4 regions of the Xenorhabdus siamensis genome follow, and region 3 is predicted to be linked to each of the others. Evidence: predicted binding sites of a transcription regulator. Region 3 holds the regulator's gene; each other region holds the start of a gene.
What was found. Region 3 encodes PurR, which represses purine synthesis genes. Its sites were predicted from a motif close to CANGCAAACGTTTGCNTG; they were not measured.
Positions count from the first base shown of each region.

Region 1: AAC852_RS05320 (nucleobase:cation symporter-2 family protein) is a predicted target of PurR. The motif match lies at 1,755-1,772, and genes of this name have one in related genera.
Region 2: purH (bifunctional phosphoribosylaminoimidazolecarboxamide formyltransferase/IMP cyclohydrolase) is a predicted target of PurR. The motif match lies at 1,338-1,355, and genes of this name have one in related genera.
Region 4: purE (5-(carboxyamino)imidazole ribonucleotide mutase) is a predicted target of PurR. The motif match lies at 1,321-1,338, and genes of this name have one in related genera.

Region 1 is NZ_JBBMXE010000005.1:308,095-311,310, reverse strand. It holds gene recG (ATP-dependent DNA helicase RecG) at 1-269, shown strand, start outside; gene gltS (sodium/glutamate symporter) at 371-1,582, opposite strand; gene AAC852_RS05320 (nucleobase:cation symporter-2 family protein) at 1,824-3,215, shown strand.
Region 2 is NZ_JBBMXE010000005.1:478,056-481,271, reverse strand. It holds rRNA gene AAC852_RS06015 (16S ribosomal RNA) at 1-908, opposite strand, end outside; gene purH (bifunctional phosphoribosylaminoimidazolecarboxamide formyltransferase/IMP cyclohydrolase) at 1,434-3,023, shown strand; gene purD (phosphoribosylamine--glycine ligase) at 3,054-3,216, shown strand, end outside.
Region 3 is NZ_JBBMXE010000007.1:260,873-264,088, forward strand. It holds gene sodB (superoxide dismutase [Fe]) at 1-284, shown strand, start outside; gene purR (HTH-type transcriptional repressor PurR) at 817-1,842, shown strand; gene punR (DNA-binding transcriptional activator PunR) at 1,846-2,754, opposite strand; gene punC (purine nucleoside transporter PunC) at 2,878-3,216, shown strand, end outside.
Region 4 is NZ_JBBMXE010000022.1:36,797-40,012, forward strand. It holds gene purK (5-(carboxyamino)imidazole ribonucleotide synthase) at 1-673, opposite strand, end outside; gene purE (5-(carboxyamino)imidazole ribonucleotide mutase) at 670-1,233, opposite strand; gene lpxH (UDP-2,3-diacylglucosamine diphosphatase) at 1,378-2,100, opposite strand; gene ppiB (peptidylprolyl isomerase B) at 2,142-2,636, opposite strand; gene cysS (cysteine--tRNA ligase) at 2,919-3,216, shown strand, end outside.

The DNA.
Region 1 (3,216 bases), on a different contig from region 3:
CAGCCAAAATACGTCTGCAAGTCCTACGGGATAGTAATGATGGTTTTGTCATCGCCCAAAGAGATCTGGAAATTCGAGGACCAGGTGAACTGCTTGGTACGCGTCAGACTGGTAACGTCGAATTTAGGATTGCCGATTTATTAAGGGATCAGGGAATGCTCCCCGAAGTGCAACGTATTGCCCGCTATATCCACCAGCACTATCCTGAACATGCCAAAGCACTGATTGAACGCTGGCTGTCCGACCGTTCGCAATACAGTCATGCCTAATCAATGAGTTATCATGCTTATAAGATAATTAAAAATATGCCGCTGATAATTTCAGCGGCATATTTAGCCAAGATATCAGGCAAAAGCAAAGGTGAGTTAAGTTAGCCTGCTACAGATGGAAATACTGGTAATAACAGATAAATCTTGATAACGGCTGAATTAACGATATCAATAAAGAATGCACCTACCATCGGTACGAGCAAAAACGCCACATGTGATGGCCCAAAGCGGTCAGTAATCGCCTGCATATTTGCAATCGCCGTTGGTGTGGCACCCAAACCAAAACCACAGTGACCGGCTGACAATATCGCCGCATCATAATTTTTACCCATCACTCTGTAAGTGACGAAAATAGCGTACAGAGCCATAACCACTGTTTGTATAGCAAGGATCACCAACATCGGTAGCGCAAGGGACGCCAGTTGCCACAATTTAAGACTCATCAATGCCATTGCCAGGAAGAGAGACAAACTGACGTTACCTAGCACTGACACTGCCCGGTCAAATACCCGATAAAAACCAAGCAAGGACAAGCCATTACTGAGTATCACCCCGGTAAACAGAACACACACAAAGGTTGGCAAAAAGAGCGTACCTTCCAGAACCTTTTCAAGATAGCTACCCGCTAACAAACAGATAGATATTAAAGCGATGGTTTCGAGCATCACTAATGGTGTAATTAAACGGCCGGTATAGGGTTTTTCAAACGCAGTCGGAACTTCAGTATCTTCAGCTTCCAGGCCAGGTGTTTTGTTATTTCTTACCAACAGACGGGCAACAGGGCCACCAATCAGGCCTCCCAGTATTAAACCAAATGTTGCACATGCCATTGCGACTTCAGTGGCATTCTCAAAACCATAACGTTCAGTAAATACCTTACCCCAAGCAGCACCAGTTCCGTGTCCTCCTGAAAGGGTGATTGAACCAGCCAACAGCCCCATCAATGGATCAAGCCCAAGTATTTTCGCCAATGCAATCCCCACTGTGTTTTGCACCAACAGTAAGCCCACAACGACAACGATAAAGATTACCAAGGATTTTCCACCTGCTTTCAGACTGGCAAGGTTAGCGTTTAAGCCTACAGTAGCGAAGAACGCCAACATAAGAGGATCTTTGAGGGATAAATCAAAGCCGACTTCCCAACCCGTGGACTGTTTAACTATCAGCAGAACAAAAGCAACCAGCAAGCCACCTGCGACCGGCTCCGGGATCGTATACTTCTCAAAAAATGAAATTGACTGTACGAGTTTTCTTCCCAAGAGCAAAACAAGTGTGGCCGCAACGAGCGTGCCATAAATATCCAAATGATACATTTATGTACCCCATCTATTGTTAAAATTATGTGAATTTAATGCGACGTTATAATCATCCTATAAAAACGCCAAGAGCAGGTAAGGGTTGGATTAGAAAAAAAATTACTGATAAACACAAGATAAAACATTTAAAAATGTGACGAAATAAAGTTATAACCCATAGGTAAAATCTAACGCAAACGATTGCTTTTATAAACCAGATCAATAAAATATGTTTTTTGTTGACTCGAAACTCCACATCATGGTTACCTCAACCCACGAACACTCATCATCAGAAACCCCCGAAAAATCGGGTAGCGAATTAATTTACCGTCTGGAAGATAAGCCACCTCTTCCACATGCTCTGTTTGCCGCCTGTCAGCATCTGCTGGCAATGTTTGTCGCTGTCATCACACCAGCGATATTGATCTGTCAAGCTCTTGGGCTTCCCGAACAAGATACACAACGCATTATCAGCATGTCTCTGTTTGCTTCAGGGTTGGCCTCACTTATCCAAATCCGTTCCTGGGGGCCAATTGGCTCAGGTTTGCTTTCCATTCAAGGAACCAGTTTTAATTTTGTAGCTCCTCTTATCATGGGTGGCCTGGCCCTGAAAAATGGAGGAGCCGATATTCCAACAATGATGGCTGCCCTGTTTGGTACGTTGATGCTTGCAGCAACCACTGAGATATTTCTTTCCCGCATACTGCATCTGGCCAGAAAAATCATCACACCTCTAGTTTCCGGCATTGTTGTGATGATTATTGGTCTGTCACTGATTCAGGTTGGGTTAACTTCTATCGGCGGCGGTTATACCGCTATTCAACAAGGTACGTTTGGTGCCCCCGAAAACCTTTTACTGGCGGGCATTGTTCTTGCCATTATCGTACTGCTGAATCGCCAACATAATCCCTATTTACGGATTGCATCTCTGGTTATTGCCATGACAGTAGGGTACTTAGTCGCTTGGTATATGGAGATGCTACCCCATTCAACCACAACAGAAGACAAACCAATTATCACTGTTCCTTCTCCGCTGTATTATGGGCTCTCTTTTGACTGGAAATTGTTGATCCCACTTGTCCTGATTTTTATGGTGACGTCACTGGAGACAATTGGTGATATTACAGCAACTTCAGATGTTTCCGAACAACCTGTCAGCGGACCGTTGTACATGAGGCGCATTAAGGGAGGTGTATTGGCAAATGGTATCAATTCGATGGTTTCTGCTGTATTTAATACATTCCCGAACTCCTGCTTTGGCCAGAATAATGGAGTAATCCAACTGACTGGTGTTGCCAGCCGCTATGTCGGTTACATTATTGCTTCCATGCTGATTCTATTAGGGCTGTTCCCGGCAGTAGCAAGTTTTGTACAGCATATTCCTGAACCGGTATTAGGTGGCGCGACTATTGTGATGTTCGGTACGATTGCCGCATCTGGTGTCAGAATTGTTTCCCGTGAACCATTAAATCGACGTGCCATTATGATCATCGCCTTGTCACTGGCTGTGGGGTTAGGCGTTTCTCAACAACCGTTGATCTTACAATATGCACCTGAATGGGTAAGAAATCTGCTTTCTTCTGGCATTGCCGCTGGTGGGCTCACAGCCATTCTCCTAAATCTGATTTTTCCTCAAGAAAAATCGTCGTAAT
Region 2 (3,216 bases), on a different contig from region 3:
TTTAATCTTGCGACCGTACTCCCCAGGCGGTCGATTTAACGCGTTAGCTCCGGAAGCCACACCTCAGGGGCACAACCTCCAAATCGACATCGTTTACGGCGTGGACTACCAGGGTATCTAATCCTGTTTGCTCCCCACGCTTTCGCACCTGAGCGTCAGTCTTCGTCCAGGGGGCCGCCTTCGCCACCGGTATTCCTCCACATCTCTACGCATTTCACCGCTACACGTGGAATTCTACCCCCCTCTACGAGACTCTAGCCCACCAGTCTTAGATGCCATTCCCAGGTTAAGCCCGGGGATTTCACATCTAACTTAATGGACCGCCTGCGTGCGCTTTACGCCCAGTAATTCCGATTAACGCTTGCACCCTCCGTATTACCGCGGCTGCTGGCACGGAGTTAGCCGGTGCTTCTTCTGCGGGTAACGTCAATCGCAAAGTGTATTCAACTTCACGCCTTCCTCCCCGCTGAAAGTACTTTACAACCCGAAGGCCTTCTTCATACACGCGGCATGGCTGCATCAGGCTGCCGCCCATTGTGCAATATTCCCCACTGCTGCCTCCCGTAGGAGTCTGGGCCGTGTCTCAGTCCCAGTGTGGCTGGTCATCCTCTCAGACCAGCTAGGGATCGTCGCCTAGGTGAGCCCTTACCCCACCTACTAGCTAATCCCATCTGGGTTCATCCGATGGCGTGAGGCCCGAAGGTCCCCCACTTTGCTCCCCAGAGGTTATGCGGTATTAGCCACCGTTTCCAGTGGTTATCCCCCTCCATCGGGCAGATCCCCAGACATTACTCACCCGTCCGCCGCTCGCCGGCAGGAAAGCACGCTTTCCCCCGCTGCCGCCCGACTTGCATGTGTTAGGCCTGCCGCCAGCGTTCAATCTGAGCCATGATCAAACTCTTCAATTCAAAGTTTGCTGCTCAAAGAATTAAACTGTTAGTTCGTAATGAATTAACTGTTCAGTCACTCTTCAAGACTTAATCTTTTTGCCTTTCGGCTTTCGACGGTGTCTTGCGAGTGCCCACACAGATTGTCTGATTAATTTGTTAAAGAGCATGGGCAACCGAACCTACGTTCCGGGTTGCGAGGCAGCGTATCTTACGCTTTCCTCTCAGCGTGTCAAGCCTTTATTTTCGTGGCCTGTCACTCCTGTCATCCCGACTTATTTGTGTGTTTGTCGTGACAACGGATGCGCATTATAGGGTGTTTTCTGGCGCTGACAATAGTTTTTTTGAAAAAAATTATCATTTGCTGAATTACACAGCAAAACCCAGACTTATACGAAGTTATACACAAGTTATTAACAGATGGATATTTCGATAAAATTTATCGAGCATCACGCAAACGTTTGCGTTACAATCATAGCAGAAAAAATTACCACATAATTTTTTAATGGCACATTCTTGTTTGATGAAATCCAAGGGATCACACTAATGCAACAGCTTCGTCCAATCCATCGTGCCCTGCTGAGTGTTTCTGACAAAGCGGGTATTGTTGAATTTGCTAAGGCCTTATCCAATCGCGGTGTCGAACTGCTTTCAACAGGGGGAACAGCACATCTACTGGCCGAAGCAGGTCTGAATGTTACCGAAGTTTCCGACTATACTGGTTTTCCTGAAATGATGGATGGAAGAGTGAAAACACTTCATCCTAAAGTACATGGCGGCATTCTTGGTCGACGCGGGCAAGATGATGCAGTGATGGCGCAACACCAGATTGCACCGATTAATATGGTAGTCGTCAACCTTTACCCTTTCGCGCAAACTGTCGCGAAGCCGGATTGCTCTCTGGAAGATGCGGTGGAGAATATCGATATTGGCGGCCCGACCATGGTTCGCTCCGCAGCCAAGAACCATAAAGATGTCGCTATTGTTGTCAATAGCCAGGATTATAATAAGATTATAGAGGAAATGGATAACCATCAGAATTCTCTGACTCAATCAACCCGCTTCGATCTGGCTATTAAAGCATTTGAACATACAGCCGCTTATGACAGCATGATCGCCAACTATTTTGGCAAACTGGTTCCTGCTTATCACGGTGAAATCGACCAACCGTCAGGTAAATTCCCTCGTACGCTAAATCTGAACTTCATCAAGAAGCAAGATATGCGTTATGGTGAGAATAGTCATCAGGATGCTGCTTTCTATATAGAAGAGAATATAGAAGAAGCTTCTATTGCTACAGCCACACAACTACAAGGCAAATCGCTCTCTTACAATAATATCGCAGATACCGATGCCGCTTTGGAGTGCGTGAAAACCTTTTCAGAACCTGCTTGCGTGATTGTCAAACATGCCAATCCTTGTGGCGTTGCGATTGGAACTAATATCCGTACAGCTTATGAGCGTGCATTCACAACTGATCCTACCTCAGCATTTGGTGGAATTATTGCCTTTAACCGTGAACTGGATGCAGATACTGCCAGAGCTATCATTGAGCGTCAGTTTGTTGAAGTCATCATTGCACCCACTATTCATGAAGCAGCCTTGCCAATTCTGGCAACCAAACAAAATGTCCGCGTTCTGTCCTGTGGCGAATGGTATTCACCCGCTGCCGGGTTAGATTTCAAACGTGTCAATGGTGGTTTATTGGTACAAGAACGTGACTTAGGTATGGTAACGAAAGCTCAGTTACGGGTAGTTTCTAAACGTCAACCAACAGAACAAGAAATGCAGGATGCGCTATTCTGCTGGAAAGTCGCTAAGTTTGTTAAATCCAATGCCATTGTTTATGCCAAAGATAATATGACAATCGGTATTGGTGCAGGCCAGATGAGCCGTGTTTATTCAGCTAAGATCGCAGGAATTAAGGCAGCCGATGAAGGGCTGAAAGTTCAGGGATGTGCTATGGCTTCTGATGCTTTTTTCCCGTTCCGAGACGGTATTGATGCTGCCGCAGCCGTGGAAGTGAGTTGTGTGATCCAGCCTGGCGGCTCTATACGTGATGATGAAGTGATTGCTGCTGCTGATGAGCATGGCATCGCCATGATTTTTACTGGTATGCGTCATTTCCGCCATTAACCTATCTGAGCTTTATAATAGGAGAACCTGATGAATGTACTGATTATTGGTAGTGGCGGAAGGGAACATGCACTGGCGTGGAAAGCAGCTCAATCTCCGCTGGCAAATCAAGTTTATGTCGCACCGGGTAACGCTGGAACAGCATTGGAAGCGAATCTAAAGAATGTAGATATTGCCGCAACAGATGTTGATG
Region 3 (3,216 bases):
ATTCTTTCGGTTCTTTTGCTGAGTTTAAACAGCAACTTACTGATGCAGCACTGAAAAACTTCGGTTCTGGCTGGACATGGCTGGTTAAAAAAGCCGACGGCAGTCTGGCTATCGTCAATACCTCCAACGCAGCAACTCCATTGACTGGTGAAGATAAGCCAGTTCTGACTGTTGACGTATGGGAACATGCCTATTACATCGATTACCGCAATGCACGTCCTCAATATCTGGAGCATTTCTGGGCTCTGGTTAACTGGAAATTTGTGGAAGAAAATCTGGCTTAATTAACCCGCCAGTTAAAATGACAAGGGTAAGTTTTTCCGATCCAACACACTTAATTTCATTTAGTAAGTGCCCCTTGAATAGTGAAAAACTTACCTTTACTTGCCGCTAAAGTAAAACAGACAGCATTTCACCTTGATATGGTTTCCTGACCTTGATTAGATCAGGCAAAGTCCCCCCAGAAAAACAATCATGATTAATGCACTACAAGCGGTCAATAATCCCAATTTCAGATCTGTATCCATAAGCCATCCTCACCATGAAAATTAAGACTCCGCGACACCATAAATTTTGTTTGGCTATTTACCTCAGAGGTTAAAAAAAACCACACTGTGGTATTTAATGCATATACTTTATAGCATTGATTACTACTTTCACTTTTGCGCTAGATCAGACAAAATTCAGGGTTTATCACTAAATTAGTGTCAGTTATCTTCCTATATATAAATATAATACTGGCAAATGATTAACAAAGATCTATATCCAGATGAAGGGTATACAAATTTAGACCTAAGGTCAGGAGTCCTTTTTATCATGGCAACGATTAAAGATGTGGCCAAACGCGCTGGTGTTTCAACCACAACCGTATCCCATGTTATCAATAAAACCCGTTTCGTCGCCGAAGATACAAAGGCCACAGTGTGGGCTGCCATTAAAGAACTGAATTATTCTCCCAGTGCCGTTGCCCGTAGCTTGAAGGTTAATCACACCAAATCTATCGGACTACTGGCAACATCAAGTGAAGCACCTTATTTTGCTGAAATCATTGAGTCTGTCGAAAATAGTTGTTATAGCAAAGGTTATACTTTGATTTTATGTAATTCCCATAACAATCTCGACAAACAAAAAGCTTATCTTGCTATGCTGGCACAAAAACGCGTCGATGGTTTACTGGTTATGTGTTCTGAATATCCCCAACCATTATTGGGAATGCTGGAAGACTATCGCAACATTCCCATGGTAGTCATGGATTGGGGTGAGTCCAGAGGAGATTTCACTGACGCAATTATCGATAATGCCTTCCATGGTGGTTACTTGGCCGGTCGATATCTGATTGAACGTGGTCACCGTGATATTGCTGCTATTCCCGGATCATTGGCCAGAAATACCGGAGGCGGACGTCATCAAGGTTTCCTCAAGGCGTTGAAAGAAGCAAATATCACTATTCGGGAAGAATGGATTGTTCAGGGGGATTTTGAGCCTGAATCTGGTTATCAGGCGATGTATAAAATCTTAAGCCAAAAACACCGCCCTACGGCCGTGTTTTGTGGAGGAGATGTGATGGCGATGGGGGCTATCTGTGCGGCTGACGAGATGGGGTTACGTGTTCCACAAGATATCTCCGTTATTGGTTATGATAATATTCGCAATGCCCGTTATTTCACACCAGCGCTGACAACGATTCATCAGCCTAAAGAGCGTCTGGGGCAGATGGCTTTTTCCACGTTACTTGATAGGATCATTAATAAACGTGAAGATGCACAAACTATCGAAGTCCATCCGCGCCTTGTTGAGCGTCGCTCTGTTGCAGATGGCCCTTTCATTGATTATCGTCGTTAACAATTAATCCTCTTGTAGCCATTCAGCATTGAGTGTTGCACTATCTCCAAGATAATCAAGCAACCAGCTTAATGCAGGTGAATGGCTTTTTTGCGACCATGTCAGGCAACATGGGCTATCAGGTAATGGTTGTTCAAGTTCAAGCAAGCTGAGTTTTCCTCGACGAATAAGCGGCAAAGCACGATGTTTAGGCACCATTCCCACACACAGCCCATCCATCAGACAAGCCAACCCCGCATTCCAATCAGGGACAACTAACCGCCGTTGATTATCCAAAGCCCATGTATTACGCTTGGGCAAATTACGTGAAGTATCTTCAAGGCACAAGCTAGGATAAGCCCTCAATTGGTCATCATTTAATCTTTCTGTTATAGAAGTTAACTCATGCTCAGGGCTGACAACACATAGCCACGGCATAAATCCCATATCCCTGAAACTATATCGTTCCCCGACCGGAGAAGCGCGAGTGGCACCAATAGCAACATCAACGCGCCCATCCACCAGTGCATCCCATACCCCATTAAAAACCTCAGGATAAATAAATAACTCGATATCTGGAAAATGGCGGTAAAAATCCAGAATAAGCTGGCGTGTCCGTTCTGGTTTCACCACTTGATCAACAGCGATACTGAGCTGCCCACGCCAACCATTCGCCACTTGCTGACATTGATGACGAGTATGATACATTTTTTTGATAACAGAACGCGCTTCCTTTACAAAGATAACTCCTGCTCCAGTCAATTCCACATCGCGATGGCGGCGTTCAAATAAGGGCACTGCCAACCATTCTTCAAGTTGTTTTATTGTATAACTGATGGCAGAAGGTACGCGGTGAAGCTCTGATGCAGCTGCACTGAAACTTCCTGTTCTGGCTACAGCATCAACAACTTCCAGAGAATATTCAGACCACATATTTCTTCCTTTTAATTTTTTTCACAGCATTATGCAAATAATACCGTTTCACAAGCAAAAAATACGCCATATAAAATAAGCCATATATTTTCTTATCAATTATCACATCGATTTATTGACACAATGACTACAAATAAAAACCCTGTACCATTTATGTTTTATCTCGCTGGCCTAAGTATGCTTGGCTACTTAGCTATTGATATGTATCTGCCCGCTTTTGATGCCATGGCAAAAGACTTAGGTACATCAGAAGGAGCTATTAGTGCAAGCCTCAGCGTTTTTCTTGCTGGTTTTGCTGTTGCCCAGCTTTTATGGGGGCAATTATCTGATCGTCTGGGAAGAAAACCTGTTCTTCTTACCGGTTTGTCTCTGTTTTGTCTTAGCTGTTTAGGAATACTTTGGATAACAGATGCAACTCAATTACTTATTCTGAGATTTATTCAGGCTGTGGGTGTCTGTTCT
Region 4 (3,216 bases), on a different contig from region 3:
TTGCCATGACACCAATATAATTCAGATGATCCATGATGATGGACAGCATTTTTTCTGCTTGTTGTTGTAATTGATGATGTGCATTTGGCAAGGCAACACTTGTACGTAAGATACCTTCCTGATGTAGATTATGGGTCAGTGGATAAAATACCGATTTACCCTGAGCGTTACGGGCACCAACCAGTGAAACTTCCCCTGAAAATGGAATACCTTGCTCCACAATACATTCACCGTAAATTTCGGGCGGCAATGCAGCTTCATCACCCGGTCGGATACGCCATTGACCCCGGCCATCATAACCTCCTGTACGGCGTTTAACGATAATGAAATCACCTAACTCGTTAAACAACTGCGGCCATTGGCTGGTATCAGCTAATAACTTCCACGGAGCTGTCGCTAACCCAAGATTATCCAGGAGTTGCTTTTGTGGTAGGCGATCAGCCAGTTGAGGAAAAATATCACGGTTAATAAAAGCATTGTGGTGAGCGAGTTCACGGGTTAAGTCTGTCTCAGGCCAACGTTCAATTTCAGCGGTGATGATACTGCTCTGATAGGGAACAGATTCTGGTTCAGCATTCAGCCCAATCGGATAGACTGCTATTCCCAATGGTTCACCGGCTTGACGTAGCATTCTGCCTAACTGACCATTTCCCAATACACAAACGGGCTTCATGCATCCTCCCGTGGATCTGGGTTATCCAAAACATCCTGAGTTTGTGCCTGACGCCAATCTGACAGACGTTGGAATAGGGCATCATCATGTAATGCTAATACCTGAGCCGCCAACAATGCTGCATTTGCTGCTCCCGCTTTGCCGATAGCTAGCGTACCAACTGGTATGCCTTTTGGCATTTGGACGATGGAGTAGAGACTATCAACACCACTCAGAGCAGCACTCTGCACAGGGACACCCAATACAGGAACTAAGGTCTTAGCTGCCAGCATTCCCGGCAGATGAGCTGCGCCACCTGCACCCGCAATAATTACATCGAAACCGTTTGTTTTCGCCTGTTCGGCAAAATGGAAAAGTTTATCGGGTGTTCGGTGCGCCGAAACAATTTCAACATGGAAAGGAATATCAAGGGAAGTTAAAACATCGGCTGCATGTTGCATTGTTGCCCAGTCACTCTTTGACCCCATGACAATAGCAATTTTGGCATGATGTGGCCTATTTGCTGTAAAGGTAACCGTTGTTGTGGAAATAGCTTTTTGGGGATCAGGGCTTGCCGTCATAAATCAGATGCTCCTGTATTGGATGTCCACCAGAACCAATATCAAAATAATATTGTAAGGCGGCGGATCATATCATGCGAATTGCATAAGGAAAACGTTTGCGTTGCTTGATTTACCGATTTTTCTAGAAAAAGATCAGAGAATTCAAAAAGGGAAAAATATCAGTTCAATAGATGCCTCTGTCACTTTAAACATTGAACCTTGATTATGCCAGGCTCCTAATACACCACGATGCACGGTTTTACCGTTGATTTGGATATCATGGATCGCTGGACGATGAGTATGTCCGTGGATCATCCAATCAACCTGATATTGGTTAAAATGTTCAATAACAGTCTGTTGGTTGACATCCATGATTGATTCGGATTTCTGCCTATTAGCATATTGGCTTCCGGCCCGCATTTTGGCTGCAATTTTTAGCCGAATAAACAAGGGAAGAAGTAAAAACAGCCGCTGGATCCAAGGGGTATGTACTCGTTTACGATATTGTTGATAACCTGCGTCATCAGTGCAGAGTGTATCACCGTGCAAGATCAGAATACGTTTACCGTATAATTCCAATATCTTTTCTTGCGGCAGCAGAATCAAGCCACTCTCTTTGGCAAACCGGGAACTTAACAAAAAATCACGGTTACCATGAAGAAAATAGCACGAAACTCCTTTTTGTCTCAGTGTATTAAGTGCCTGGGCTATTTCAGTATGCAGAGGATTGGGATCATCATCGCCAATCCAGTAATCAAAAAAATCACCGAGGATATACAGTCTTTCGGCATGAATTGCATCCTCACGTAAAAAACGCAGAAAACCGGCAGTAATTGCCGGTTCTTGTTCACTGAGGTGCAAGTCTGCAATAAACAGTGTACTCATGTAACGATTAACTATTCTCTAACTGGATATTGTATAAATAATTATTCGCTGACAGTAACACGTTCAATGATCACATCTTCGTGTGGTACATCTTGGTGCATACCGCTGCGGCCAGTGGAAACACCTTTGATTTTATCAACTACATCCATACCTTCCACAACTTCAGCAAATACACAGTAACCCCAACCGTCTGGGCGTTCTGAGCGGAAATTCAGGAAATCATTATCAACAACGTTGATGAAAAATTGAGCTGTTGCAGAATGTGGATCATTGGTACGTGCCATTGCGATAGTACCACGACTATTCTTCAGGCCATTATTGGCTTCGTTCTGGATAGGGGATTGAGTCGTTTTTTGCTTCATACCAGGTTCAAAACCACCACCTTGAATCATGAAGCCATTGATGACGCGGTGAAAAATAGTGTTGTCATAGAAGCCTTCACGGCAGTAATTCAAGAAATTTTTAACAGTTACAGGCGCTTTTTCGGCGAAAGTATTAATTACGATATCGCCGAAATTGGTATGAAAAGTCACCATAATAGAAATCCTAATAATAGTTTTGATTGACCCTAATATTCTAGGGTGTTCGGAACAAGGGCTTTTATACCATATCTGTGATCTTGAGTCAGTACTCTGCAATCTCATGTGAACAAGGCAGATCGCAGTGCTTGCAAAGCTCACCATATCAGGGTGAAATAGCCGACTTGGCTTTTCATATTATAGTTTATTTATATATCTGATAAGGAAGCCTATAATCAGCGGATTTGTTCGCTTTTGTTTTTTATTACACGTACATCAATTTTTACGGAAAATCCACCGATGCTAAAAATTTTCAATACTCTCAGTCGCCAAAAAGAAGAATTTAAGCCGATCCATAAAGGGAAAGTGGGCATGTACGTGTGTGGCATCACCATTTATGATCTGTGTCATATTGGTCATGGCAGAACCTTTGTTGCTTTTGACGTCATTTCCCGTTACCTGCGTTATTTAGGCTATGATTTGACCTATGTTCGTAATGTTACGGATATAGATGACAAAATTATCAAGCGTGCTATTGAAAATAATGAAAGTTGTGAAGCGCTGACTACACGTATGTTGAATGAGATGCACAGCGATT